Regions from separate parts of the Marinobacter sp. UBA2688 genome, predicted to be linked through region 1. Evidence: predicted binding sites of a transcription regulator. Region 1 holds the regulator's gene; each other region holds the start of a gene.
What was found. The regulator sigma-54, encoded in region 1, starts transcription at its own class of promoters, with help from an activator protein. The targets are predictions, from matches to a motif close to ANTGGCATNNANNTTGCTNT.
Positions count from the first base shown of each region.

Region 2: B3M52_RS10475 (PEP-CTERM sorting domain-containing protein) is a predicted target of sigma-54. The motif match lies at 3,768-3,787, and genes of this name have one in related genera.
Region 3: B3M52_RS17515 (ammonium transporter) is a predicted target of sigma-54. The motif match lies at 5,005-5,024, and genes of this name have one in related genera.

Region 1 covers NZ_DELU01000007.1:109,491-119,204, forward strand. Annotated here, with positions in the region: gene B3M52_RS01875 (KdsC family phosphatase) at 1-134, shown strand, start outside; gene lptC (LPS export ABC transporter periplasmic protein LptC) at 135-725, shown strand; gene lptA (lipopolysaccharide transport periplasmic protein LptA) at 808-1,341, shown strand; gene lptB (LPS export ABC transporter ATP-binding protein) at 1,319-2,044, shown strand; gene B3M52_RS01895 (RNA polymerase factor sigma-54) at 2,197-3,723, shown strand; gene hpf (ribosome hibernation promoting factor) at 3,848-4,156, shown strand; gene ptsN (PTS IIA-like nitrogen regulatory protein PtsN) at 4,252-4,722, shown strand; gene rapZ (RNase adapter RapZ) at 4,751-5,632, shown strand; gene B3M52_RS01915 (HPr family phosphocarrier protein) at 5,640-5,909, shown strand; gene mgtE (magnesium transporter) at 6,022-7,383, shown strand; gene yjgA (ribosome biogenesis factor YjgA) at 7,410-7,940, shown strand; gene B3M52_RS01930 (carbon-nitrogen hydrolase family protein) at 7,937-8,797, opposite strand; gene B3M52_RS01935 (YhdP family protein) at 8,820-9,714, opposite strand, start outside.
Region 2 covers NZ_DELU01000022.1:70,112-79,825, forward strand. Annotated here, with positions in the region: gene B3M52_RS10455 (TIGR03013 family XrtA/PEP-CTERM system glycosyltransferase) at 1-150, opposite strand, end outside; gene B3M52_RS10460 (PEP-CTERM sorting domain-containing protein) at 344-1,027, opposite strand; gene B3M52_RS10465 (PEP-CTERM sorting domain-containing protein) at 1,177-1,905, opposite strand; gene prpD (2-methylcitrate dehydratase) at 2,081-3,565, opposite strand; gene B3M52_RS10475 (PEP-CTERM sorting domain-containing protein) at 3,865-4,584, shown strand; gene B3M52_RS10480 (hypothetical protein) at 4,689-6,302, opposite strand; gene prpF (2-methylaconitate cis-trans isomerase PrpF) at 6,405-7,577, opposite strand; gene acnD (Fe/S-dependent 2-methylisocitrate dehydratase AcnD) at 7,574-9,714, opposite strand, start outside.
Region 3 covers NZ_DELU01000026.1:447,349-457,062, reverse strand. Annotated here, with positions in the region: gene B3M52_RS17535 (proteasome-type protease) at 1-269, opposite strand, end outside; gene B3M52_RS17530 (transglutaminase family protein) at 362-1,147, opposite strand; gene B3M52_RS17525 (alpha-E domain-containing protein) at 1,144-2,082, opposite strand; gene B3M52_RS17520 (circularly permuted type 2 ATP-grasp protein) at 2,076-3,509, opposite strand; gene B3M52_RS17515 (ammonium transporter) at 3,724-4,932, opposite strand; gene B3M52_RS17510 (MotB family protein) at 5,156-6,073, opposite strand; gene pomA (flagellar motor protein PomA) at 6,076-6,852, opposite strand; gene B3M52_RS17500 (YkvA family protein) at 6,917-7,336, opposite strand; gene B3M52_RS17495 (fructosamine kinase family protein) at 7,372-8,199, shown strand; gene B3M52_RS17490 (DUF6231 family protein) at 8,209-8,688, opposite strand; gene B3M52_RS17485 (SDR family oxidoreductase) at 8,787-9,536, opposite strand; gene B3M52_RS17480 (alkene reductase) at 9,569-9,714, opposite strand, start outside.

The DNA of each region.
Region 1 (9,714 bases):
TGGTGCGCCAGCACGCGGATTTTTGCACGTCGGCCGCAGGGGGTAGCGGCGCGGTCCGTGAAGCCTGCGAACTGCTGCTCTGCGCCTGCGGGCAGCTCAACGCAAGCCTGCAACCCTACCTGGAGCAGGACTGAATGGCCGCTGAAGCCCTCTTTACCCGGCCCTGGGTACGAACCCTGGGGCTGGCTGTCACGATAGTGGCACTGTTTTTCCTGCTCTGGCAAAGTGACGAGTCATCAGAGCCGGTGGATGCCGCCGCGCTGAGAGGCGAATCGGAACCAGACGGTTTCGTGGTCAATGGTCGCTATCTGTCTTTCGACGAGACCGGGCGGCTTACCGCACACTTCGAAAGCCCACGTATCGAGCAATTCGAGGCCCGCAACGAAACCATTATGGAATCGCCGAATGCGACGCTCTACGGCGACCCCGGCAACGCACCCTGGCAAGTCCAGGCCAACAAAGGCCAATTCATGGAAGCTGACGACCTGGTCCACTTGACGGGGGATGTTCGGGTGTCCCAGCAAGCCCAAGGTGGGCGCCCCCTGACATTAACCACGTCAACGCTGACACTGGATAACACAGAGCGTACTGTTTACACAGACGCCCCGGTGGAACTGACCGACTCGTTCAGCCTGACCCGCGCAACCGGCATGAAGGCATGGATTGATGACCGAATCCTCGAACTCGACTCTGACGTGGAAGGACGCTATGAGACCGGCAAGTAAATTCATGCCCAACCCTCACCGCAATAGGCACCAACCGGTGGCATCGCGCCCGGCAGTCTCAGCGATTGTCCTGGCGCTGACAATGACCGTGGGCATGCCGTTCGCCGCGGCCTTTGATCTTGAGTCTGACCAACCCATCAGGGTCAATGCCGACAACGCGCGGCTCGACGAAGGCCAGGGCATTGCAACCTATACCGGCTCGGTTGAAATGAGCCAGGGCGATGCCAACCTTATGGCGGACAAAGTTGTACTCCACCGGGATGTGAATGGCGTCAGCCGCATTGAAGCCACCGGTACCCCGGCACGCTACCGCCAGCCTGCCATGGAAGGCCAGGGCGAAACCGACGCCCGTGCGCTAACGATCACCTGGTCCGCCTCCGACAACCGGGTTACCTTTCAGCGCGAAGCTGTGATCGAACAGGGCGGCAACCTGTTCCGGGGCGACGTCATTCATTATGACAGCGCCGAACGCGTGGTGACCGCAGAAGGCTCTGCTGACCAGGGCGATGGCAGCGGTCGCGTCGAAATGGTCATCCAGCCGCGCGGCAACGCCGGTAGCAATCCAGATAACAACCCTAACGGACAGGACATCGATGGCAGTTCTCAGGGCCAGTAACCTCGCAAAAAGCTACAAACAGAAGAAGGTCGTCATCGACGTTTCCCTGGAAATTCGCAGTGGCGAGATCGTCGGCTTACTCGGCCCCAATGGCGCGGGCAAAACGACGTGTTTCTACATGATTGTTGGCCTGGTTCCCGCCGACAACGGTCGAATCACCATCGACAATCAGGACATAACGCCGCTGCCCATGCATGGTCGTGCCCGCAAGGGAATCGGGTACCTGCCCCAGGAAGCATCCGTGTTCCGCAAGCTTACCGTACGCGACAACATACTGGCGATCCTGGAAACCCGCCGCGAACTCAAACGCGCTGACCGGGAGGCCAAGTTAGAGGAACTGCTTGAAGAGTTTCACATTACCCACATCCGCGATAGCGTCGGCATGGCCCTGTCAGGCGGCGAGCGACGACGGGTGGAAATTGCCCGGGCGCTGGCGATGGAGCCGGCGTTCATCCTGCTGGACGAACCCTTCGCCGGAGTCGACCCGATCTCGGTGAGCGACATCAAGCAGATCATCCGACACTTGCGGGACAAGGGTATCGGCGTACTGATCACCGACCACAACGTGCGGGAAACCCTCGACATCTGCGAGAATGCCTACATTGTCAGCGGCGGCCACATCATTGCCTCTGGTAATTCGGACGATATACTGGCCAACCAGCAGGTCAAGGAAGTGTATCTGGGCAACGAGTTTCGCCTGTAGTACACTCGGCAAAGAACTTGCTTGGTGCGGCAAGTAGCCAGCATACAAAGAGTTTTTGTGCAACCTGGGCTCCAGAAAGCGCCCTGATGACGTAAAGAGAGAGCCTGAGTGACGGAAGAGAGAGACCGAGTGACGGATCCTGAACCATGGTTATGAAAGCCTCACTACAGTTAAAGCTGGGCCAAAGCCTGACCATGACGCCCCAGCTGCAACAGGCTATCAGGCTTCTGCAGCTCTCCACCCTGGACCTCCAGCAGGAAATCCAGCAGGCATTGGAATCCAACCCAATGCTGGAAACCTCCGAAGACGACGACAACCAGAATCCGGAATCAACGGACAGTGACAACGAGTCGTCTGAAACGGCGTCAACCGAGGAATCCAACACCGCTTCAGACACCGCTACTGAGTGGGACGAATCCGAAAACGGACCTGACTGGTCATCAGAAACGGACAGTCCCGACACCATTCCCGATGATCTTCCCGTCGACACCGCCTGGGATGACATTTACCAGTCAGCCCCCGCGTCAGCAGCCCGTAACGACGACGAAAACGACCACGACTTCGAAACCCGTAACTCCCCCACCGAAACGCTCCAGGACCACCTGGAATGGCAACTGAACCTGACGCCCATGAGCGAGCGGGATCAGGCCATCGCCCATGCCCTGATGGATGCGGTTGATAACCACGGCTACCTGACCTCTCCGCTTGAAGAAATTCATTCAGGCATGGTGGACGAATCCGACGAAGACCCGCTGGAACTGGACGAAGTGGAAGCCGTTCTTCATCGCCTGCAGCACTTCGATCCACCCGGCGTGTTCGCCCGTAATCTGCAGGAATGTCTGCTGATCCAGCTGAATCAGCTGCCCCCGGAAACACCCTGGCTGGCTCAGGCGCGACTGGTGATTACCCACTACATAAACCTGCTGGGCAACCGTGATTACGCCCAGCTGTTACGCCGCAGCCGCCTGAAAGAAGAGCAGCTACGGGACGTTCTGGCACTTATTACCGGGTTAAACCCCCGTCCCGGCGACACCCTGGATCAGGCCGAGCCAGACTACGTCATCCCGGATGTAATCGTGCGCAAGCACAATGAACGCTGGCGCGTGGAACTGAATCCTGAAATTGCACCGCGCATTCGTGTGAATGCAAGCTATGCTTCTCTTATAAAGCGTGCGGACAGCAGTGCTGACAACACCTACCTGCGGGACCAGTTGCAGGAGGCAAAGTGGTTCATCAAGAGCCTGCAGAGCCGCAACGAAACCCTGCTTAAGGTGGCCACGCGCATTGTCGAGCACCAGCAGGGATTTCTGGATCATGGCGAGGAAGCCATGAAACCATTGATTCTCTCGGATATTGCCCAGGCGGTGGAAATGCACGAGTCGACCATTTCAAGGGTCACCACCCAGAAATACATGCACACGCCGCGGGGCATATTTGAACTTAAGTATTTTTTCTCGAGCCATGTCAGTACCGACGAGGGTGGAGAGTGCTCATCCACGGCAATCCGCGCGATGATCAAGAAGCTGATTGCAACGGAAACTCCGAAAAAGCCATTGAGCGATAGCAAAATTGCAGCCATGCTAGGAGACCAGGGTATCAAGGTGGCTAGACGAACCGTGGCCAAGTATCGCGAGGCAATGCACATTCCTCCGTCCAACGAGCGAAAGCGATTGGTGTAGGAAGCGTCTGTTCCCGGCCTCACGGGGAGAGCCCTTTCCTGAAAGTATACCGCCTGCAGCATAACGCTGTGGCACACAGCCGGTATCCTAACGGGTGCCGGCAAGCTGAAAACAGGAGAAGCCTATGCAACTCAATATTTCAGGCCATCACGTAGAACTGACTCCCGCACTGAAAGATTACGTATCAGGCAAATTTGAAAAGCTTGAGCGGCACTTCGACCATATCAGCAATTGCCAGGTTACCCTTGAGGTGGAAAAAGTGCGCCAGATGGCGGAAGCTACGCTTCACGTGATAGGTGGTGAGATTCACGCAAAGGCCGAAAACAGCGATATGTACGCTGCCATTGATGGACTGGTAGACAAGCTGGACAGGCAGATTCTAAAGCACAAGGAAAAGAACGTAGACCGGATGCACGGGAACGGCGCCCGCTAGGACGACGCCCCCGGCATGACAGTTAATCGAGCTGCGGCACTGGCTAACCATGCAACACGTGCCGCAGCCTTTTTTTACGGAAATGCAGTCGATTCATGACCGACACATCCCTGACTATCGAGAACATTCTCGCGCCGGAGCTAACCCTTTGCCGGGTGCCTGCCTCTAGCAAAAAGCGGGTTATGGAAACCATTGCCGAGCAGATCCAGCAACACGACGCTTTGCTCAGCGACACCCAGATATTCACTAATCTGGTCGCACGGGAGCGACTGGGGAGTACGGGTATCGGACAGGGCATCGCGATCCCCCACTGCAGACTGGAAGGGCTGGATCACGTGGTTGGCGTTTTGCTGACCCTGGAAGAAGGCGTTGCGTTCGATGCTATCGACAACCAGCCGGTGGACCTCGTCTTCACCTTGATTGTCCCCAAGGAAGCCACCAGCGAGCATCTTGAGCTTTTGAGCCAACTTGCTGAGAAGTTCAACGAACGTGCATTCTGCGACCAGCTGCGTCAGTGCACTGATGCAGGCTCTCTCTATCGCCGGATGACAGCCGAAACAAGCTGAACAACTCCACATCCAAGGTGAACGGGCTATGAAACTGATCATCGTCAGCGGCCGATCAGGTTCCGGGAAAAGTACCGCGTTACATGTTCTGGAAGACCTGGGCTTTTACTGCATTGACAACCTGCCCATTGGCCTCCTGTTCCCCCTCACACAGGAAGCCACCAACCAGAACTCTCCCAGCCGGCTGGGAAAGATGGCGGTCAGCATCGATGCCCGTAACCTTTCCGGAGAATTGAGCAACTTCGAGGATATCTACCGCAGCCTTCAGGATACTGGCGTAACCATCGAGATCATCTATCTCGACGCCGATGAACAGTCTCTTCTGCAGCGCTTCCATGCCACGCGCCGAAAGCATCCACTGAGTGATGACAAGACCTCCCTGAGGGAGGCCATCGGTAACGAAAAGAAGCTTCTGGAGCCGCTGTCCAAGCTGGCAGACCTCTACATCGACACCACGGGGCTGTCCATGTACGAGCTCCGGGATATGGTAAAGCAACGAGTCGCGGGCAGGCGCCACCAGGAACTGGCACTGCTATTCCAGTCATTCGGATTCAAGCACGGCGTGCCGTTGGATTCGGACTATGTGTTCGATGTGCGCTGCCTGCCCAATCCCTATTGGGACACCAGCCTTCGGCAGTTTGTGGGCACCGACCAGCCGGTTATCGATTTCCTGGAAAAGGAGCCGTTGAGCCGTAAGATGGTCGAAGACCTGACCCAATTCCTGGAAAACTGGCTACCCTCGTTCGCAGACAGCAACCGCAGCTATATGACCATATCCATCGGCTGCACCGGTGGCCAGCATCGCTCGGTTTATATCTGCGACCAGCTCGGCCGCTATTTCTCGGGCAAATACAGCAATGTGCAGGTTCGCCACACCGAACTGCCCCACCTGCAAAGCAGGGAAAGCTGAACCGCCTATGATCCGCCGCCCCATTACCATCATCAACAAACTTGGGCTCCATGCCCGGGCCGCAGCCAAACTGGTGGGCAAGGCATCTGAATTCGACAGCAGCATTCAGATCAGCCGCAAAGGGCGACAGGTGGACGCCAAAAGCATCATGCCAGTCATGATGCTCGCCGCCAGCCAGGGATCAGAGGTAGAGCTGATTGTAGACGGTCCGGATGAGTCCGAAGCTGTCGATGCGCTGGTTACGCTGATCAACGACTACTTCGGGGAAGGCGAATAACCACCTCCACACTGGACATCCTTGCCCGTCTACGGCATTCACCTACAACTCTTCCTCACCTATGTTGCCTAACTCCGCTATAATACGAGGGTTTTCTGACCGTGGGTGATCCATGACCGATATTCTGGAGAAAAGCCAAGCGCGCCAACGCCTTCGCTCCCTGAGCGAAGCGCTGGACAGTGGCGCCCTGAAACAGGTTGCCCGCATCCTGAATGGCGGCCTGAGCCCCAGTGACATCGCCCACCTGCTGGAGTCATCACCACCCCGCCAGCGTGCCCTGCTCTGGAACCTGGTCGACAAGCAGCTTGAAGGCGAAGTCCTCCAGTATCTGAATGACGATATCCGAGGTTACTTCCTGAGCCAGCTGAACGCTCAGGAACTGGCTGACATCATCGAGGATTTCGAGTCGGACGATCTGGCCGACTTACTGCAGCAGTTGCCCGACACGGTCATCCAGGAAGTCCTGGACACCATGGACGAGCAGGATCGCCAACGTGTCGAAGAAGTCCTCTCCTACCCGGAAGATACCGCCGGCGGCCTGATGAACACGGACACCATTACGGTGCGCCCGGACATCAGTATCGACGTGGTTTTGCGCTACCTGCGCCGTCATCGCAACCTGCCGCCGATGACGGATAGTCTTATCGTGGTCAGCCGACGCGACGAGTTCATCGGCATGTTGCCTATCACCAAAATGCTCGTATCCAACCCGGCGGCAACCGTGCGGGAGGTGATGGACACGGACATCGAACCGATACCGGTTACGCTGTCCGACACCAAGGTGGCAACCCTGTTCGAACGGTACGACCTGATCTCAGCACCCGTGGTCAGTGAGGAAGGCCGACTCCTGGGCCGAATCACCATCGATGACGTGGTTGACGTTATTCGCGAAGACGCAGACCACTCCCTGATGAGCATGGCCGGTCTTGATGAAGACGAAGACACCTTCGCACCGATTCTGAAGACCACCCGGCGCAGGGCCGTGTGGCTGGGCATCAACCTGCTTACGGCCTTTACCGCTTCGGCCGTGATCGGGCTGTTTGAGGCGACCATCGAAAAGGTTGTGGCGCTGGCGGTATTGATGCCCATCGTGGCATCCATGGGCGGCATTGCCGGCAGTCAGACCCTGACCCTGGTCATCCGCGGCATGGCCGTGGGACAAATCAGTGGCGCCAACGTGGGCTGGCTGCTAAACCGCGAATTTATTGCGGGTGCCCTGAACGGATTGCTCTGGGCAGTGGTGGTTGCGTCAGCGGCAACCCTCTGGTTCAGCGACATCATGATTGGCGCCATTATCGCCGCCGCGCTGATTATCAACCTGATCGCTGCGGCACTCGTGGGCACCGTGCTACCTCTGTTCCTGAAGTCCCGCAACATTGATCCGGCACTGGCCGGTAGCGTTATACTGACAACGGTCACGGATGTGGTCGGCTTTATGGCCTTCCTTGGTCTGGCGACGATATTCTACGGATAACCTGTATCCGACAACACGGACTGAAAATGAACGACTCCCAAGACGACGCCCCGGAATACCTCGGCCCGAGCAAATCCCAACTCAAGCGCGAAATGCACCAGTTGCAGGATCTTGGCAGGCGTATGCTGGATCTGAGTAACGATCAGCTCAATACCCTGCCGATCAGCGACACCCTGCGGGCGGCCATCGAGGAATCCCGTCGCATTCGCCAGAACGAAGCCCGTCGCCGCCACCTGCAGTACATCGGCAAGATTATCCGCCAGGAAGACGACCCGGAAGGGCTGACTCGAGCCATTGATGCTTTCGATGCCGGAAGCGAAGAGCACACCCGCCGACATCACCTTGCTGAACGTTGGCGAGACCGGATGATTGAGGAAGGCGACTCGGCCGTCGGCGAATTCCTGAACTACTGCACAACGGCGGATATACAGCATCTGCGCAACCTCGCGCGCAACGCTCGCCGGGACGTGCAGAAAGAAAAGAATACCGGCCAGCCACGAAAGCTGTTTCGCTACCTCAGAGAGTGCATCGACGACGCGGAAGCCGCCGGAAACTAAAGTCTCCGGTGCTCCCAGACGGGCATCCGTGTGCGGATGTCCTTGAGTGTTTCGCGATCAAGCTCTCCAACGACGACACCCGGCCCTTCATCGATCTCGGATAGTATTCGGCCCCAGGGATCGACGATCGCGCTGTGCCCATAGGTGCGCCGGCGCTCACTGTTCTGCCCACCCTGGGCCGCTGCCACAAGCCAGAACTGATTCTCAATCGCACGGGCACGTATCAGCGCATGCCAGTGGGCGTCACCGGTATACCAGGTAAAGGCACTGGGCAGGGACACCCATTCTGCGTCCTGCTCCCTGAGCTGTCGGAACAGCTCGGGAAAGCGCAGGTCGTAACAGATGGCCATGCCGAGTCGGCCTGCCGGTGTATCAATCACAACCACGTCTTCACCCGGCTCGAAGGTATCCGACTCACGATACTGCCCCTGGGCATCTTCAACGGTGGCGTCAAAAAGATGAATCTTGTCGTAGCGGGCAACCTCACGGCCCCGGTCATCGTAGACATAGCAGCAGGCACGAACCCGATCGGTCACAGTGGACCAGTCCGGCCTCGCCGCAATGGGTAGCGAACCACCGACCACCCAGATGCCAAGTTCGGTCGCCTGCTGTGCGAGGAATTGCCGAATCACGTTGTCCGGTTCCGCTTCCCGGCGGCCACAGCCGATCATCTGTTTTGTGGCCAGTACCGCAAAGTTTTCAGGCAGCACTGCAATGCTGGCACCTGCGTCGGCCGCCTCCTTCAGCAGCCTTGCTGCCTCGTTGAGGTTGGCAGCGATGTCATGGGTACTCACCATCTGTATCGCAGCTACCCGACTTGCCTGCCATTTGACGGGGTTGTCTCTTTGCGTTGACATCACGGCCCTCCTGCCAAAACCATCAATTGCCGGTATCGAATACCCGCCTCAGTCGCACGTCTGGTTCGTCCCAGCTTCCACTTACACTATAGGTCGCACTGGTGAGTTTGCTCAATGGATCACCCAACACTTTGTCGAGGACAAACAACGCGCCGCCAATCGGAGCACCTGCCCCCATTAACAAAGCGGCCAGTGGCAGGTTCTGGGTCAGAGGCAACACCACCACCATTCTCATGTCGAGGGTTTCCTCAATCATGTTGGAGGTGCCCGTCAGCTTGAACGCGCCGGAAGGCCCTACCACCTGCAGCTCTGGATCCAACGTCAGCAGGCCGTTAATCATGCTGGCCTTGCCGGAGATGGCATCGAAGGCGACACCCGCTTCGTACAGATCGGAGAAATCGAGCTTCAGGCGTCGCCAGAGCGTGTCAGCATTGAGCAGGTTGAACACCCGGAACAGCTGAGCCGTATTGTTGCCCTCAAGGATGACACCGTCATCAAAACGCACACTGACCGAGCCACTAAGGCCCGAAACGTCAAACTGATCCGGGCGGCCGGGCCAGTCAATATCAAGCTTGACGGCCGTGTTCTTGCTGCGGAAGGGAATCTCAGCGCCAACCAAGGTGTCCAGGTCTGCCAGCGACTTACCGTTGATATCACCGGTAAAACGGGTGATTTCCCGCCCAGCTGCGATGCTCCAGGCCAGCTCTCCCGTCAGGGTCAGGGATTTGAGAGTGCCAACAATGTCCTGTACTAGCAGTTGTGTGGCTTCGGGCCTCAGTTGGAACGACCAGCTACCGGCGTTTTCCCCATCCATGTTGAGATCGGCAATATGGACATCCACGTCCGGCCAGTTGCCGAGGCCCAGGTCACGGAATGTCTGTGCCTGCTGTTCGGGCTCCTGTTCATCGCCCGACTCA
Region 2 (9,714 bases), on a different contig from region 1:
CTGAATACTTTCAAAGAAAAAAGAAGAATCGCCGAAATGGCGGAAAAAAGCGGCGATACAGAAACTAACTGCCAGGACAATTAAGTCAATAAGGCCCAGAATGACGAAGGGAACATGAATGTAGTGCTTGAACAATCTGACGTGGGCCACGCCAACTCCTTTTGCTGTTCACTTTAAACGCGCCTGCGCATCCCATGCTGCAGATCTAACAATGAACAGAGTTTACTGCATTTTAATGATACTGCAATCAGGGACAGTAGAAGGACGGCACCCGACGCGACGCCAGAAACGCAAAACACCCCGCCCCGGAGATCAAGGCAGGGTGTTCGATGGCTTACTTAGCTCAGGCTGACTTGCGACGGCGAGTCATACCGAGGCCCAGCAGGCCAAGACCAAACAAAGCGAGCGTTCCTGGCTCGGGCACCGCTTGCACGTCTGAAATACCAACGATGAGATCGTTGTAATCGAAGTCACCATCAATCAGGTCTTCGAAGGCCACAATCAGTGAGCTGCCAAAGAAGCTGCTGTTCTGGCTGCCAGTCACGTCAAAGATCCGTGTCATGTCAACGCCGCCGTTCAGGCTGGCATCTGAATAGAACGTGGTGTTGCCGCGCTGCAGATAGAAGCCGAACGTAGAGCCAATGTTGGCTGTTCCGAAGTGAGTGGAAGCCGTTCCGGCGTCCAGGTCAAATTCTACCTGGCGACCGCCAGAGCCTTCTGACCCTGAAAACACCTGAAGTGTTTCGTTGGTGTCGTTCAGGTTATAGATACCGAAGTTGTTGATGTTCGCAAAACCTGCAAATTCAAACAGCAGGAAGGCACCGGCTGAATCCTGGTTACCATCAACATCGTTCAGTTTTGCAAAAGAGGCTCCGTTGTCGTAGAACGCGCCTTCACCGAGGGTATCGGTAAACACGTCCGCGCCACCGTCTGTTTTCAGGTCGAAAACGTCCATTGGAGCGGCCTGAGCTACCGAGAACGTTCCCACCAGCATCGCCGCTGCAATCAGCTTTGAAGTCATTTTCATTTTACTGCTCCTTGTCTACATCTTATGATTCTCATCAACCACCCAAACCAATGCAGTTGTCGTGCCAATTATTTATTCGCTATTAAACAATCACTTACGTTGGCATTATTTGGGTTGCGTAAAATATACTGACACACCGCCATTGATCCTCAGCGGTTGCGCTTTGACTTCCGCGAAAGCGAAAGTCCAATCCCTAGCAGTCCCAGCGCGAACAAAGCCAGCGTACCCGGCTCTGTGACATTGGCGACTGTTATGTTGTCGATGCCGTACCCATCATCGGGGTTGTTGGAAAAAATACTGACATCCCCCAAACCCGCTGCGTCATAGAGGCTGACATAGAAAACTCTGCCGTTGCCCAGAGCGGACCCAAATATGTCGTTGAAGCTGAAATCGAACCCGCCAATCGAGAGGCGTCCGCCAGCATCGTTGGGGTCTGTCATATAGAAACCCATGGCGTTAAAACCAGTCGCTGGAGAAATAACCATCTGGCGTGCATCCATACTGTCCAACCAGTTATCCCCGGATACGGAATAGCGCCCGCTAAAGGGACTGGCGCCGGCGTTCAATACGGCAAGACCGCCATTGCAGTTATAGGGACCGCTATCGCACAACCCGCCTGAACCTGGCACCGCACTGGTAAAGGACCCAACACCCACTGAGGACGTGATGGTGCCAGCCTGGCTTCCAACGGTGTAAAAAGAATTATCATCGAACGTTTCGGTGAGATAACCGGAATGCGCAGCGTCCAGGAAGTCCTGTTCCGCGGAGGCGGCCGCTGTAGCGCCCTGGCTACTAATACTGAGAATGGGCGCAGCGCTGGCCCAGTTGCAGGCGCCAAGGAGAACCCCAATGGCGCCGACTGTTTGTAGTGTGTTCATATCAGTACTCCATATAAGCTGACAGAATCGTCTTCGATAGGGAGTAACTGCTGCATAAGACGTGCCACGGCTTCAACTGGTTCATTTTCAGTCAGTTAGAAGCCCGCACATTTTCTCAATGTAAAGTTTTTCGACAACCCCTCGCTATGCCCGGAGAGCAGGCGCTCCAATCAGTTCAGATAACAAACAGATCAACAAATTCGTGTGCGGGGGTCGACTCCAATAGCGCTTGATCTTTACACAGGTTAAAGACCTTCTCGCAGCGCTGACCAGGAAACCGGGTCGCCAGGTTATGGCGGAACTTATCCTCAAGCAGGGGAATCCCCTCCTTTCGGCGACGGCGATGGCCAATGGGATACTCAACTGCCACCTTATCCGTGCTGGTGCCGTCGGCGAAGAACACCTGAATCGCATTGGCAATTGAGCGCTTATCTGCTTCCAGATACTCACGCGTGTATCGCTCATCCTCAACCACGTCCATCTTGTCTCGGAGTTCGTCGATCATCGGATTGGCCTCATGGAAGCTGTCTTCATAATGCTCCGCTGTCAGCCCCCCAAAAATCAACGGTACAGCAGCCATGTATTGAAGGCAGTGATCCCGGTCGGCCGCGTTTGCCAATGTGCCCTGTTTCGAGATGATACGGATGGCAGATTCGTGGGTGGTGATAACGATTCGTTCGATGTCATCCAGGCGGTCTTTTACCTCGGGATGAAGTATGACCGCTGCTTCCGCCGCTGTTTGAGCATGGAACTCGGCCGGGAAGGATATCTTGAACAGAATGTTTTCCATCACGTAGGCGCCAAAAGCCTGGGGTAAAGTAAACTGACGCTTGTCCTCAGGTTTCAGTTTCTGATCTTTATTGGTTTTGCTGAACAGAATGTCGTAGAAGCCCCATTGGGGTGCCGTGAGCACCCCCGGGATGCCCATCTCTCCCCGCATTGCGATATCGGCCAGCCGCACGGCACGGGACGTTGCATCTCCCGCCGCCCAGGATTTTCGGGAGCCAGCGTTCGGCGCATGACGGTAGGTTCGCAGCGCCTGGCCGTCCACCCAGGCATGGGACAAGGCCGACAGCATTTGATCACGACTGGCACCCATCAGTTTTGCGACAACAGCGGTTGAGGCCACCTTGACGAGCACAACGTGATCCAGCCCCACCCGGTTAAACGAGTTTTCGAGTGCAAGCACCCCCTGGATTTCATGGGCCATGATCATAGCCTCCAGGACATCCCGCATGGTCAGGGGCGCCTTGCCCTCCGCCACCCGCTTCTGGGACAGATGATCCGCCACGGCCAGTATGCCCCCCAGGTTATCCGAGGGGTGGCCCCACTCCGCCGCCAGCCAGGTATCGTTGTAGTCCAGCCAGCGCACGATACAGCCAATATCCCAGGCCGCCTTTACCGGATCGAGTCTGTAAGGCGTGCCCGGAACACGGGCGCCATGGGGTACAACGGTGCCGTCAACCAGCGGCCCAAGGTGCTTGGTGCATTCAGGGAAACGCAGGGCCAGAAGGCCACAACCGAGGGTATCTATCAGGCAGTTTCTCGCGGTATTCCAAGCCTCTTTGCTTTTTATCCGATAGCCGAGAGCGTAGTCGGCGATTGCCTGCAGGACGTCGTCATAGTCGGGGCGATTGTTCTGATCAGCGTTGGAGCTCATTGCGAATCCCTTATTGGTTTTGGATCTCAGTGAGAGACTAAGAATGAAAAACAGTCATGCCAAACAGGTTAGTACATCGGCCCGGCCGGGATACAGCCATCCAGATCTTAAGCGTTGACTTTTTATACACTTTTCAATGCCTCTCCGGTGACCAGAGCATTCAGAAAATGGCAACCGGCTGTTTTAACCGAAAAATATCCAAGCTGGCTTTTTTCTTGCTAAAAACGGAGTCCGGAGACCACTCCGCAGGAAACGCGGGGTGAATATGGATATCTGTAAAAACGCAAGGAGAATGAAGTATGAAAGGATTTGACCACAAAATAGTGATTGGCCTGGGATTGGCCGCTGCAATGGCTGGGAACGCTTACGCAGCCCCCATCGTAAACGTCGTCAACTCTGACGGCGACCTCTACAACACCGAAATGCTGACCGGGTATTCAACCGACGGCTCGCTGATGGACGGCATGGAAGTCACTACTTGCTTTGCCAGCGCGGCCTGTGAAACCGTGGCATTTGACGGTACGGTCGGCAGCTCTTCCTACGGCGAAGCCATCGGTAGTGGCTGGAGCTTGTCTATCAATGGAGACACCTACAGCTCCCCGTTTACCTTCAATTCCGTTCAAGACGTCACCAGCATCGTATTGAACGGGCGTCCGGGAAACACGATCTTTGACATTGTTGGTAGCGACTCCCGCTCACCAGATTCAGCCCTAGGCAAGCCTTTTCGACTGTCCAATTCCGGCGATCTGACGGATAGCACAACCGTGAACGTTGAATACTCCGACAAGCTTTCCCTCGATGGTGTATTTTACGACGACCTGTTTACAACCATGGCTATCGATTTCGATGGCAGCCTGTTCTCAGGCATGTTCAGCTTCCTGAGCGATACTGACAACAACGATTTCGACGCCGGTAGCCCGATTACTCCGACCAACCCGGTTCCGGAGCCCAGCACCCTGGCCCTGCTGGGGCTTGGCGCCCTGGGCTTTGGACTGCGTCGCCGTAGTCGCAAGGCGTAAGTAGAGCGCTTCGGCTCCGCAAGCTCGACAGGTGTTTTGCGGAGCCGGAACGTGGGCCTCCAGGCTCGTGCTGGTGAGGCTTTCAGCTTTCCAACCATTACCCTTCAGTTTATTGCCCGCAGATCCGAGGTGACGAAACTCAATGTCCCTCTCTCTAGCTCCAGCTCTTCTATCGCGAAACCATCCTCACAGAAAGACACGACGCTGAGGTGACTGTTAATCGCATAAAGAGAGTCCAGAGAGTAACAATTGTAAGGCAGCGTCATTACCTTGCTTGTTATGTTCCCGGTGGTTTCATTGACGGCCCATATGTCGGGGTTGAGCAATCCCGCGGGGCTGAGCACATCCCTCTCGATGGAAGAGCTCATCGCCAGCACTTTTGCTCGGTCTCCGCCACGAGTCAGGTTCATCGACGTTGCATAGTAGGTTTCCGCGTTAGGCACAACCGGGCCACCGGGCCGGCCTACAATCAGGGTTCTGTTACGACCTGAGAAATCCAGGAAATTGACGAAAAGCAGTGATTCCGTTCGAGAAGCAACAAACGTAGATTCCACCGCCAGAAGCAAATCGACCTCACCCGAACTCAGATCGACGGTATAGACTTCACCGAGAGGGTCTGAGCGATCAGCACCCTGAAAAGTCGTCCATAAAGCGATGGCTTTGTCGCCCATAACGACAACATCGTCGAGCGCCCAACCATCCGCAAACTTATCTGAGAAATCAGCAAACAAAGAGGCAGATCGATTGATTTCATCGACCTTGTGCAACACGCCACGGTCCGCGATGATTGTGTATTTGTCGTCCTCGATCAAAGAGAGTGACGCCAACCTGGCAGACTCAGAAAGTCCCGACAGCACAGGTTGTGCGCCTGCAAGACCGGAGTCCAACAGCATCGCAACTGAGGTCATCAAAAACTCGCCGTCACTGAGCACACCCACAAACGTCTCATCCCGTGTGGGGCCGGGTTCTGCCATGGGGTAGACTCTCGGCACCCAGGTGCTTCCCGCCACCCGCTTCAGCTCAGCGCCTGACTCTCCATACAGGATGATCGTCCTTTCGGCATAGTTATTGGCGACCACAAAATCGATATCGCCGTCGCCGTTGAAGAATACATCCGTGTAGGATGACACCCCATCCGCTTCCCAGACCTCGAGCGTATTGGCTCCCAATGTCCACCAGTAATGCGTGTCGTCGGAATCAACCGAGAGATCGCATGTCAGATTACCGCCGGACATCGCCAGATTGACAAGTCCTGTCGACAGGTCGCTGTTCACGAAACCCTTAACGGAACAAGGTTCCTGCCCGCCACCAATATTCGACAGTTTGACACTTGTTCCATCAACGCGGCTGTGAATCGACACGCTGGTTGAGCTTGCGGTTACGGCGGCTGGAGCGAACAGATTGTCGGTAAAGACACCCCCGGCAAATACCTGCCCACCCACCTTATCTCCTGCCTGCACATAAGCCAGCGAGTGAGATTCAAGATTACGACGATAAACCCGTGGGTTCTCGTTCGTGCCTCGTAAGGAATAGTCGTGCTCAATATAGCCATCCAGTTCAGGCAGGGATTTCGCCGTCACTCCGGGACCAGCGTTGTCTTGCCCAGCTTGCGAAGAATTCGATGATGAGGAGGATCCACCGTCACCACATCCAACCAATGCCAAGGCGATTGAACAAACAATAAGAGGAAGGCCAGACGGACCGAATGGTTGCGACATTTTTCACATTCCGTTGAAATTTCAGCGTTTATCTCTTTTATTCAAAGAGCTTACAAGCGCTGAATTCTGGAATCGTGAAACCTGTCGCAACCAGCGTCACAATTAGATCAAGGGCACCCTCACCCAACCTTCCATAAGCACTCGCGCGCTGCGGCTCATGATGGCTTTGGTGGCTGTCCACTGGCCGTTGACCAGGCTGGCTTCCGCACCAACCTGCAAGGTGCCTGATGGGTGGCCGAAGGTCACGGAGGTTCTGTCACCGCCGCCAGCGGCCAGGTTAACCAGAGTTCCCGGTACGGCAGCTGCGGTAGCAATAGCAACGGCGGCTGTTCCCATCATCGCGTGGTGGAGCTTACCCATGGAAAGGGCCCGCACCAGCACATCCACATCCCCTGCCCCAATGGCTTTGCCACTGGAAGACACATAGTCAGAAGGCTTTGCCACAAACGCCACCTTGGGCGTGTGCTGGCGGCTGGCGGCCTCTTCTACGGACTGAATCAGTCCCATTTTGACAGCACCGTGGGCGCGGATGGTTTCAAACATCGCCAGGGCCTCGGGATTGCTGTTGATATCGTCCTGCAGTTCCGTGCCCTTGTAGCCAATGTCTTCTGCATTCAGGAAGATGGTGGGAATGCCGGCATTGATCATGGTGGCCTTGAGGGTGCCAACACCGGGTACGTCCAGGTCGTCCACCAGGTTGCCGGTGGGGAACATGGCGCCTTCGCCATCGGCGGGGTCCATGAATTCCACCTGGACTTCGGCAGCCGGGAAGGTCACGCCGTCCAGTTCGAAATCACCGGTTTCCTGCACTTCACCATTGGTGATGGGAATGCGGGCAACGATGGTTTTCTGGATGTTGGCCTGCCAGATGCGAACCGTGGCAATACCGTTTTCCGGAATGCGCTCTTGAGCGACGAAACCACCATTGATGGCAAATGCGCCAACGGCGGCGGTCAGGTTGCCGCAGTTCCCGCTCCAGTCGACGAACGGCTTGTCGATGGACACCTGACCGAAGAGGTAGTCCACGTCGTGGTCCGGTTGTGTCGGCTCGGCCAGGATCACGGTCTTGCTGGTGCTGGAGGTAGCACCGCCCATGCCGTCGATCTGTTTCTGGTAAGGGTCCGGGCTGCCGATCACACGCAGCAGGAGGTTATCCCGGGCTTTGCCCGGGACTTGTGCCGCTTCCGGCAGATCCTTCAACCGAAAAAACACGCCCTTGCTGGTGCCGCCACGCATGTAGGTGGCGGGGACTTTGATCTGGGGCGCGTGGGTCATGCGGCGCCCTCCGATTGCAGGAAGTCCTCGGCAAAGCGCTGAAGCACACCACCGGCACTATAAATAGACACCTCTTCCGCTGTATCCAGACGACAGATCACGGGCACACGCTCGGTGCTGCCATTGTTGCGATGGATAACCAGAGTGAGTTGCGCACGCGGTGCAGCTGTGCCCTCTACGTCATAGGTTTCAGTACCATCAATACCCAGGGTTTGCCGCGTGGTGCCTTCCTCGAACTGCAGGGGCATAACGCCCATGCCGACGAGATTGGTACGGTGAATACGTTCAAAGCCTTCAGCCACGATGGCTTCCACACCCGCCAGGGCCACGCCCTTGGCCGCCCAGTCACGGGAGGAACCCTGACCATAGTCGGCGCCAGCGATGATGATCAGTGGCTGCTTCCGCTCCATGTAGGTTTCGATGGCTTCCCACATGCGGGTGACCTTACCTTCCGGCTCAACCCTCGCCAGGGAGCCCTGCTTCACCTTGCCATTCTCGTCCCGGACCATTTCATTGAACAGTTTCGGGTTGGCAAAGGTGGCGCGCTGAGCCGTCAGGTGATCGCCCCGATGGGTGGCGTAGGAGTTGAAGTCTTCCTCAGGCACGCCCATTTTATGCAGGTATTCGCCGGCTGCGCTGTCCATCAGGATGGCATTGGACGGCGACAGGTGGTCGGTGGTGATGTTGTCCGGCAACACTGCCAGCGGGCGCATACCCTTGAGGGTTTTCTCGCCTACCATGCCACCTTCCCAGTACGGCGGGCGACGAATGTAGGTGCTCTGGGGGCGCCAGTCGTAGTTCGGGTTGGTGTTGGCGTGCGCATCCCGGGTGATGTCGAACATCGGAATATAAGTGCTGCGGAACTGCTCCGGCTTCACACTGGACTTCACGATGGCGTCAATTTCCGCATCATCCGGCCAGATGTCCTTCAAGGTAATGGGGTTGCCATCCTTGTCGTGCCCCAGGGCGTCTTTTTCGATGTCGAAGCGGATGGTGCCCGCAATCGCATAGGCCACCACAAGCGGCGGCGATGCCAGGAACGCCTGCTTGGCGTAGGGGTGAATGCGGCCGTCAAAGTTCCGGTTGCCCGAAAGCACGGCGGTGGAATACAGGTCCCGATCAACAATTTCCTTTTGGATCTTCGGGTCCAGTGCGCCACTCATGCCATTACAGGTGGTGCAGGCGAAAGCCACTACGCCGAAGCCGAGTTCTTCCAGCTCGGACATCAGGCTGGCTTCTTCCAGATACATTTTTACCGTCTTTGAGCCCGGCGCCAGGGAAGTCTTTACCCAAGGCTTGCGAGTCAGGCCCAGCTTGTTGGCATTACGGGCGATCAGGCCTGCGGCCACCATATTGCGGGGGTTACTGGTATTCGTGCAACTGGTAATCGCGGCGATGATGCACGCGCCGTCCGGCATCTTGCCCTCTTCTTTTTCCCATTTGCCGGCAACACCGCGCTCGGCCAGTTCGGAGGTGGGAAGATGCGCGTGGGGGTTAGACGGGCCCGCCAGCGTACGATGTACCTTGGACAGGTCAAATGTCAGCACTCGCTCGTATTCGGCGTTTTTCATGCTGTCGGCCCACAGGCCTGTCTCTTTGGCGTATCTCTCAACCAGGGCGACCTGTTCGTCTTCACGACCGGTCAGCTTGAGGTAATCGATGGTCTGGCCGTCGATATAGAACATCGCCGCCGTGGCACCGTATTCCGGAGTCATGTTGGAGATGGTGGCCCGGTCACCTACGGTCAGGCTGTCGGCGCCTTCGCCGTAGAATTCCAGGTAGGCACCTACCACCCTTTCCTTACGCAGGAATTCAGTGATAGCCAGCACCATGTCGGTACCGGTGATTCCTGGTTGCAGCTTGCCCTTGAGCTCCACACCCACGATGTCTGGCAGGCGCATCATGGAGGCGCGGCCCAGCATCACACTTTCGGCTTCAAGGCCGCCCACACCCACGGAGATAACCCCAAGGGCGTCTACCATGGGGGTGTGGCTGTCGGTTCCAACGCAGGTGTCCGGATACGCAATACCGTCGCGGTTCTGAACCACCGGCGACATCTTCTCCAGGTTGATCTGGTGCATGATGCCGTTGCCCGGAGGAATCACATCCACGTTCTTGAACGCCGTCTTGGTCCAGT
Region 3 (9,714 bases), on a different contig from region 1:
GTTCTGCCGACAACCTCTGCCGTCTCGAACATGGAGGCGGTGGAGAACACATTGGGGTCTTCGGAGCCGGCGCGGTTTTCCAGCAGGCTGATCACGCTCTGGCTGGTGGCCAGGTTGCCCGCCGATAGAATCACCAGTTCCCGTTCCCCCGGCTGTTCGAAGACATGCATTTTGCGGAAGGTCGAAATCTGGTCAAAGCCCGCGTTGGTGCGGGAGTCGGATGCGAAAACCAGGCCGTCGGCCAGGCGCATCGCCACACAATAGGTCATGGGGCTACCCTCGGGTCGTACTGAATGCGCTCAGTTTACCCGTTTCTGCGCAGAAAGCATGGGGCGGCGTGTGGAATTTGCACAGCTTTTTGTTACTGGCTTTCCCCGGCCATGGTGACCCAGGCACGGGTCTGCAGGTGCTCCATGCCGCCGCCGCTGCGAATGCCCCGCACGGGTGCTGCATCCCGGTAATCCAGTCCGGTTGCCAGCTTGATATGGCTTTCAGCAACATTGAGCAGGTTCACCACATCAAAGGTATGCCAGTTGTGGCCCAGCCAGGCCTCGGCCCAGGCGTGGGTGGCCAGGTGGTCATCGCTGAACGTGTGGATGTAACCGCTGACATACCGCACCGGCACCCCAATGTGGCGGCAGCAGGAGATGAATACATGGGTATGGTCCTGGCACACCCCCGCCTTCTGCTGGAAGGCCTCGGCGGCTGTGTGGGTCACCGTGGTGACGCCGGGCGTGAATTCGATGTGCTCGAGGATACGATTCATCATGCGCACCAGGCTGCGCTTGTTGGCGGAGAACTGGCTGGCGAAGGCTTTGATGGCTTTGTCGGCGTCGGTTAACGGAGTGTGGCGCAGGAACACCTCGGGCGGAAACGGTGAGTCGTCCTTGGTTAATGGTTTGCCCGTGAGATCAACCACGCCCTCCGCCGTCAGGGTGATCTCCCTGGTCGCTTTGTCCATGGTCATGACGGTAACAATATTGCCGAAGCCGTCTGTCATCTGGCTGGTTTCGCCAGGGGCACTCAGGTGCCACTCCAGTATCTTCTGCTGGGGTGTGTTACGGGGTGTCAGGCGTAGATACTGGATGCCTTTGTGCATGGGTTCGTCGTAGCTATAGGTGGTGTCATGGCGGATATTCAGCTTCATTGTTTCCACCCCATGTAGTCTTTCTGGATCTGGCCGGCGATGCGTTGGATGCGTTGCAGGAAGTCGGTCAGATACTCATTCAGGCCGCGCTCGGCAATGTACTCGCGGTCGCCGTAGCGGATGTTGGCATACAGGCTTGTGGCCAGGCGCCGGGCCCGGCGGGCCTCGCCGCTTTCGATCTGCTCCAGAAGATCCGCGATTTCCTCCAGGCAGGCGTGGAGCGAACGGGGAACATCCGGTTTGAGAATCAACAGTTCGGCCACATTCATCGGTTCGATATTGTGGCCGTAGGTGTTCTGGTAGGCCTCAAAGGCGGCCAACGAGTGCAGCAGCGCCGTCCATTCGAAGAACGACTGGGTGGGGTGCCCTTCCAGGGATTTGGTGGCCATGTGGTGGCGGATGTTCAGCACGCGGGCGGTGGCGTCTGCACGCTCGATAAACGTACCCAGGAGCAGGAAATGGAAGGCGTCATTGCGCAGCAGGGTGCCATAGGCCGCACCACGGAACACGTTTGAGCGTTCGCGGGTCCAGTCAAACACCCGGCTGGCGTTGGATTCGGTCACCCCTTTATGGCGTAGTTCATTCAGCTCCATCCAGGCCAGGTTAATGCTCTCCCAGACATCTGCGGAGAGATTGCCTCGCACGTGCAGGGCGTTATCCCGGGCGCTGCGGATCACACTGAACACACTGGCAGGGTGGCGGTCGTCCAGAAGAAGGAAATCAATCAGGTTCTGGGGGGTGATTTCCGGGTAGAGCTCGTGAAAGGTTTCGCGGCTACCGGTCACCAGCAATGGCACGGATAGCTGTTCCTCGCGGTCTTCGGGAACGTCGATCAACGCCATGGTGAGGCTGACGTCCAGCAGACGGGCCTGGGTTTCCGCCCGCTCAAGATAGCGGGCCATCCAGAACAGACTTGATGCAGCTCGGCTCAGCATTCCTCGCCCTCCAGTACCCAGGTGTCCTTGGTGCCACCGCCCTGGGACGAATTCACCACCAGCGACCCTTCTTTCAGGGCCACCCTGGTCAATCCACCAGGTACCATCTGCACTTTCTTACCCGAAAGCACAAAAGGCCGCAGGTCGAGGTGTCGGGGCGCTACGCCTTCGTTTACAAACGTCGGGCAGGTAGACAGGCTCAGCGTGGGCTGGGCAATGTAGTTGTCTGGCCTGGCCCGCAACAGTGAGCGGAAATGGCTCAGCTCTTTTTTGCTGGCCTTGGGGCCGATCAGCATGCCGTAGCCACCAGCGCCCTGGGTTTCCTTGACCACCAGGTCTGGCAGGTTGTCGAGGATGTACTTGAGATCTTTTGGCTTGCGGCCCTGCCAGGTGGGGACATTTTTCAGGATCGGTTCTTCACCCAGGTAGAAACGGATCATCTCGGGTACGAAGGGGTAAATGGCCTTGTCGTCGGCGACGCCGGTGCCCATGGCGTTGGCAAGCACCACATTGCCGGTGCGGTAGGCTGCATAGAGCCCGGGGACACCCAGCATGGAATCCGGGTTGCCAGCCAGCGGATCGAGGAAGTCGTCGTCGACCCGCCGGTAAATCACGTCCACCTGCTGGGGGCCGACGGTGGTCTTCATGTAGACCTTATTGCGACGTACAAACAGGTCCGCCCCTTCCACCAGTTCGATACCCATCTGCCGGGCCAGGAAGGCGTGTTCAAAATAGGCACTGTTGAAACGGCCGGGGGTTAGCACGACTACGGTGGGGTTGGGATTTAGCGACGCTGCGCGCAGTGTTTCGCCCAACAGGGCCGGGTAATGTTCAACCGGTGCTACCGGGGCCTTGGCAAACAGTTCTGGAAACAGACGCATCATCATGCGCCGGTTTTCCAGCATGTAGGAGACACCGCTGGGGCAGCGGAGATTGTCTTCCAGCACGTAGAAATCGCCGTCGTTGTGGCGGATCAAATCGATGCCGGCTATGTGGGAATACAGATTACGTGGCAGCTTGAGGTTTTGCATGCCGGGCTGGTACTGGGGGTTGGCGAATACCTGTTCAGCACTGATGACACCGGCGCGAATAATCTCGAACTCGTGATAGATATCGAACAGGAAGCGGTTCAACGCCTGCACCCGCTGGCGCAAACCAGCCTGCAGACGTTGCCAGTCGCTGGCGGAGATTACTCGTGGGATCAGATCAAACGGGATAAGCCGTTCGGCCCCCTGGTCTTCGCCATAGACATTAAAGGTGATGCCCAGGCGTTGGAACAGCACGTCTGCCTCGCGGCGCTTCTCGGCTAACAGGGCTTCGTCGGATCGGATCAGCCAGTCCTCCAGCATCCTGCAGCTGGGTCGTACCCGATTATTCTGGTCGAACAGTTCGTCGTAGATACCCTCAGGCGGGGTTTGTATCAACATAACCATGACCCTCTCCTGAACACGCCGTCCACCGGATGTGGGCGGTCGGTATTCAGCCATTCCCATGATGTAAAGGAACAGCAAAAGGCAGGCCACTCTGGCGGCAAACCGTGGGTTTATCACCGGAACGGGTTATTTAAGCAAAGGCCAGACGGAGGGAAGTGTCAATAAAAAGCATTGCCAGCCGCCGGGAAAGGCGGCTGGCGGGCAAGGGTTATTCCAGGGACGTAGCGCCAATGCGGTGAATACTGACATCCGCACCGTTGAATTCCTCTTCTTCTGTGAGACGCAGGCCGGAGATGGCGTTAACAATGCCGTAGACGATCAGGCCGCCGACAAAGGCCACCACAACACCGGCAACCGAACCGATGATCTGCGACATCAGGCTGACCCCGCCCAGGCCCCCGAACGCTTCCTGGCCAAAGATGCCGGCGGCAATGGCACCCCATACACCGCACACACCGTGCAGGGGCCATACACCCAATACATCGTCCAGGCGCTCAATCTTGTCCTGGGCCCACTCAAACATGTACACGAAGATGGCGCCGGCGATGCCACCGGTAATCAGCGCACCGACCGGGTGCATCAGGTCCGAACCGGCGCACACCGCCACCAGGCCGGCGAGCGGTCCGTTGTGGATGAAGCCCGGGTCCTTGCGGCCGACCAGCATGGCCACCAGAACGCCACCCACCATGGCCATGAGACTGTTCACCGCCACCAGGCCGCTGATGCCATCCAGGGTCTGGGCGGACATCACGTTAAAGCCGAACCAGCCGACGGTGAGAATCCAGGCGCCCAGCGCCAGGAATGGAATGTTGGAGGGGGCAAACGCCACCACGCGGCCATTACGGTAACGGCCTTTACGTGCGCCCAGCAGGAGCACGGCGGCCAGGGCGATCCAGCCGCCCACGGCGTGCACCACGACCGAGCCGGCAAAGTCGTGGAAGGCTGCACCAAACTGGTTCTCCAGCCAGGCCTGGAAGCCGTAGTTGCCGTTCCAGATCATGCCCTCGAAGAAGGGATATACAAATGCCACGATCAGCCCGGAGGCGATAAGCATGGGGTAGAACTTCGCACGCTCGGCGATACCGCCGGAGACGATGGCGGGAATGGCGGCGGCAAAGGTCATCAGGAAGAAGAACTTGACCAGGTCATAGCCATTTGCGGCCGTCAGCTCTGAAGCGCCGGCCATAAAGTGGCTGCCGTAGGCGATGTAGTAGCCAATGAAAAAATAGGCCACGGCGGAGATGCCGAAGTCGGTCATGATTTTTACCAGGGCATTCACCTGGTTCTTGTGACGCACGGTGCCGACTTCCAGGAAGGCGAAGCCAGCATGCATGGCCAGTACCATGATGGCACCGATCAGAATGAACAGTGTGTTGGCGCTTTCGGTCAGGGTATGTACTGCACTCGTGATGTCCACGGGTTGGTTGCTCCTGATTTTTTGGTTTTATCCACCTGTCACGGGCGGGTTGTGCATTGATAGCGTGCACACCAAGCAAGGAGTGTTCCATTTTGAGGCAAATTCAGAGCGGGTAGTCGATTAGGTGATTTTCCGCTCTGAAATTGGGCGGGGTTGAGTTGAAGACGGGGTGTTTGCGCTCTTTAATGGTGCATTAATGGGCCGAGTGCACCAATATGGCCGTCTACCACAGTAATTCGTCCTGGTCGGAGTCGTCGGAACTGCGGGAATCCGGTGCAGCAGACACATCGGCTTCGGGGTTCATGAGTTCCCTTAACCGCATCTCCTGTTCCTCGATCGGTCCGGACAGATCGATAATGATTTCCACCCGGCGATTTTTGGCGCGGTTCTCCGAAGAGGTGTTTGGTACTCGTGGCTCGGTATAAGCGAGACCGGTGACCGCCAGCCGGGCAGGCTTCAGATTACCCTCGGCGAGGAGCGCATTGGCAACCGCTGCCGCCCGGGCGGCGGATAGATCCCAGTTGCTGTAGAACCGCTGCGTACGGATGGGAACATCGTCGGTATGGCCTTCGATGGTCAGCTTGCCGGGGATCTGCACCAGTATGTCGGCCATTTCCAGCAACAGACCTTCAAACTCCCAGGTCAGGTCCGCCGAACCGGAGGGAAACGCCCCCTTCTCCTCAACGCGAACAATGATTCTATGATTGTCCTGGATGAGGTTGACCCGGCCGTCTTCGATGGCTGTCTCAAGAACCGAGCGAACCTGTTCCAGGGTCTTCTCGAGCTCTTCCTGGATGGCGGATTCCACAGCCACATCCGTAGGGCTTTTCAGGGTTTCCAGTTCGGGCTGCTCGTCGGTGGTTGTCTGTTTGACTTCGTTGACGACGGTGGGCTCGGGCGGTGCCGGAGAAAACTGATCGAAAATCGGGCTGGTGCCCATGGGTACCTCAAGGACGGGCACCTCGCGCTGCACACCAAACGCTTTCGACAGTTCACCAGCGATCTGTTTGAACTTCTGTGCGTCGATCTCGGAGAACGACAACAGCAGGACGAAAAAGCACATCAGCAGCGACATCAGGTCCGCGAATGTCACTACCCAGGCGGGAATGCCCGCTTTTTCCTCTTCTGGTAATTCGTCCATGGCTAAACGCCTGCGGTCTCGGCTTCTGAGTTTTTCTCACGTTCTTTCGGGGTCAGGTAACTCGACAGCATCTGTTCGATAATCCGCGGATTGGTGCCTTCCTTGATAGCAACCAGCGCATCAATATAGAGCGATTGCAGACGCGCTTCCTCAGTCATTCGCAGCGAGAGTTTGTCCGCGATGGGGGTGGCGATCATGGTGGCAATCATTGCGCCGTAGAGTGTGGTTAGCAGGGCAACCGCCATGGCAGGACCGATGGATTTCGGGTCTTCCATGTTGGACAGCATCTGCACCAGCCCGATCAGGGTTCCGATCATCCCCATGGCAGGGGCCACATCGGCCATTGCCGTAAAGACTTTTGCGCCAGACCGGTTGTGATCCAGCGTCAGTAGGCGCTCCTTGGACAGCAGGTGTTTGATGGTTTCAGCATCCTGGCCATCGACCAGCATCTGTATTCCCTGGCCGAGAAACGGCGAGCCAACTTCGCGCTCTTCCAGGCCGAGCATGCCTTGCTTGCGGGCAACATTGGCTACTTCAATCAGTTCATCAATGCTTTCACGGGTGTCCGGCAAGCGGAATTTGAACGCTCGAGCGGCCACTTTGAAGGCGCTGAAAAACTGGTTGAAGCTGAATTTCGCCAGCACAACCAGCATGGTGCCACCGACCACGATCAGTATGGAGGGGGGATTGATAAAAACATCCGGCGACACGCCAAGAATGACGGCTGAGGCTATAAGCAGGATGGCCCCAACAAGGCCGATCAGGGTGGCAAAATCCACATTAGCTCCAAAGGGTTTTGTGATTCAGAGGGCTTTCGAAGATTAACGGTAGTCCACTATTGAATCAATCGCTATCCGTAAGCGTTTGTGTTTCTATTTTAAGATCTTTCCACGCTGCGTAACGAAGCAGGTCGGATTCCACCAGGGCCAGGCATGCGGCCACCACACCGGCGTCGTCCAGCAGGCCGAATCCCAGCAGCAGGTCCGGAATCAAATCCAGGGGATTGAGTACGTAAACAAGGGCACCGGCGATCGCCGCAATGCTTTTCCAGGGTACTTCGCGATAGTTGCCCTGCCAGTAGTCCCTGAGCATGGAAAACATCAGCCGGATGTCAGTGCTGAACCGGCTCAGTTTGCCACTGTTCCTGACTTTGTCCTCGATGGCCTGCTGGCGGTCGAGCAGGGCGCCCACATCTCTGCGGTGAACCTTGTCCGCCTCTTGATTCAACTGTTCGTTTGCCGTGCGCTTGCTAAAACCTGTCATCGGGCTATTCCTGTGTGGGATGGCCTTGCAGCTCCATGATCCATGAAGCCTGTGACAAAGCCAAGGATGTTTGCGAGGCGATTTCCGATCATGGTTATACTGGTGGTATGACCGATTTCGTGAAACAGAATCCCTCGTCCTTTCCCGATGCGCTGTTGTGCGAAGCGCGAGGTCTTGAGGTTTTGGCAGGCACTCTCAGGGCGGCCGGTGTCAGCGGATTGCGTGTGCCGGAGGTGAAAGCTGTCTCAGCCCACGAACTGGTGATTCCGAAGATCCACTCCGGCCCGGCGAGCGAGGAAGCCATGGCCGCGCTTGGCGAAGGCCTGGCGCAAATGCATGCGGTACGTCAGCCCGAGTACGGATTCGACGCCGACAACATGATTGGGATGTCACCCCAGAAGAACCGCCTAACGGACGATTGGGGTGCGTTTTTCCTGAGAGATCGACTGGGTGTGCAGGTAGGCATGGTCGGCAATGACCATGTCCGGAAAGAGTTTGAAACGGTGCTTGAGCGTCAGGGCGAGGAGCTCGCCCGGTTTCTAAATGAGCATTGCGAACACCCAAGCCTGCTCCACGGCGACCTATGGTCCGGGAATGTCCTGTTCGACAGCGCCGGGCCATGGCTCATTGATCCGGCGGTTTATTACGGTGACCGGGAGGCGGACATTGCCATGACAGAGCTGTTTGGTGGCTTCTCCTCGGCTTTTTATCGTGCCTATGACCGGGGCTACCCCAGAACGGATGTCTATAACACCAAGCGGGCCATCTACAACCTGTACCACACCCTCAATCACTACAACCTTTTTGGGGCATCCTATCTGAGCGCCTGTCGCCACAACCTGGATGTGGTGGCCTCGCTGTAAGCGTGGCAGCTACCACCAGGCCTTGTCCCACATTTCCGGATTGGCCCAGTTGTCGGGATTGTTCCAGGCGCGTTTGTGGTTGTAGCTGTCGATGTTGTAGGTGTAGAGCGTGAGAGGGCTGTCTTCGTCACCAAGCTCAGCCTGCCGGCGGAATCCCAGCCCGATGAAATCCGTAAACGACCAACCGGGGCAGTCTTTCACCACAACGGCAATCTGGTGGGTGCCGTAGTTGCGCAATTGGCCCAGCAGTACTTGGCCCTCGTCGTGGTTCAGGTGTTCGAGCGTGTTGGTCACCAGGGCCAGGTCCTGGGTCTCGGGCAGAGGGAAGGCATCGTTGGGGGCGCTGGTATCCAGGGTGGTCATGGCCGACTCGCTGTGGTGCCGGCACCAGTGATCCCCAACCTCACCAGCGATCTCGCCGCAAACCACCAGTGTGGCCGGTTGGCAGGTATCGATAATGCGGGCCAGGGCCTGCTGCACAGTGGTCATGTTTGGTGTGTCCGTCTGGAATGGAACAACCAGTATCACACCCGCCTGTCGGCGGCATCAACCAGATGCACGCCGACAGCGTTCAGCAAGCAACAGCCTTAGAGCTCCTGAGCCGTTGGCCGCAGGATAATTTCGTTGATATCCACGTCCGCAGGCTGTTCGATGGCATAGACGATGGCCCGCGCCACCGCATCGGAATCAATCGCCACCTTGTAGAGTTCATCCGCTGCCTGTTTGGCGTTCGGGTCAGTGATGGTGCTGGTCAGCTCGGTGTCGATGGCGCCCGGTGAGATATTGGTGCTGCGGATCTCGTCGCCGGCTTCCATGCGCAAGCCTTCAGACAGCGCCTTCACCGCGTATTTCGTGGCACAGTACACAGCGGCGCCGGGGAACAGTTTGTGTCCGGCAACGGACGACAGGTTGATCACATGCCCGCTGTGTTGTTCCCGCATGGTCGGCAGCACAGCCGCGATGCCATACATCACGCCTTTAATGTTGACGTCCACCATCTGGTCCCACTCATCGACCTTCAGGGCGTCCAGCGGTGCCAGTGGCATCAGGCCGGCGTTATTGATCAGTACGTCGATCCGGCCGAAGGTTTCTTTCGCGGAAGCGGCCAGGGACTCGACCTGGTTTCGATCAGTCACGTCGGTCACCTGCCAGGTGACTTCAGCACCCTCGGCTTTCAGGTCTTCTGCCAGTTTGGACAGGCGGTCTTCGCGACGGGCCGCAAGCACCAGCCGGGCTCCTCGCGCTGCCAGGCGGCGGGCAGTTGCCTCACCCAGGCCACTGCTGGCGCCGGTGATAATCACGACTTTGCTATTGATTGGGTCGTTGGTATTGCTCATGGTTTGACTCCTTACTCGTGTGAAAGTGATGTTCAGACGCTGGGTTCAAGTTCCTTCAGCGTCGGGTAATCGGTATAGCCGCGCTCATCGCCGCCGTAGAAGGTGCTGTCATCCCATTTGTTCAGTTCCGCATGCTGGCGGAAACGCTCGGGCAAATCGGGGTTGGCGATAAATGGAC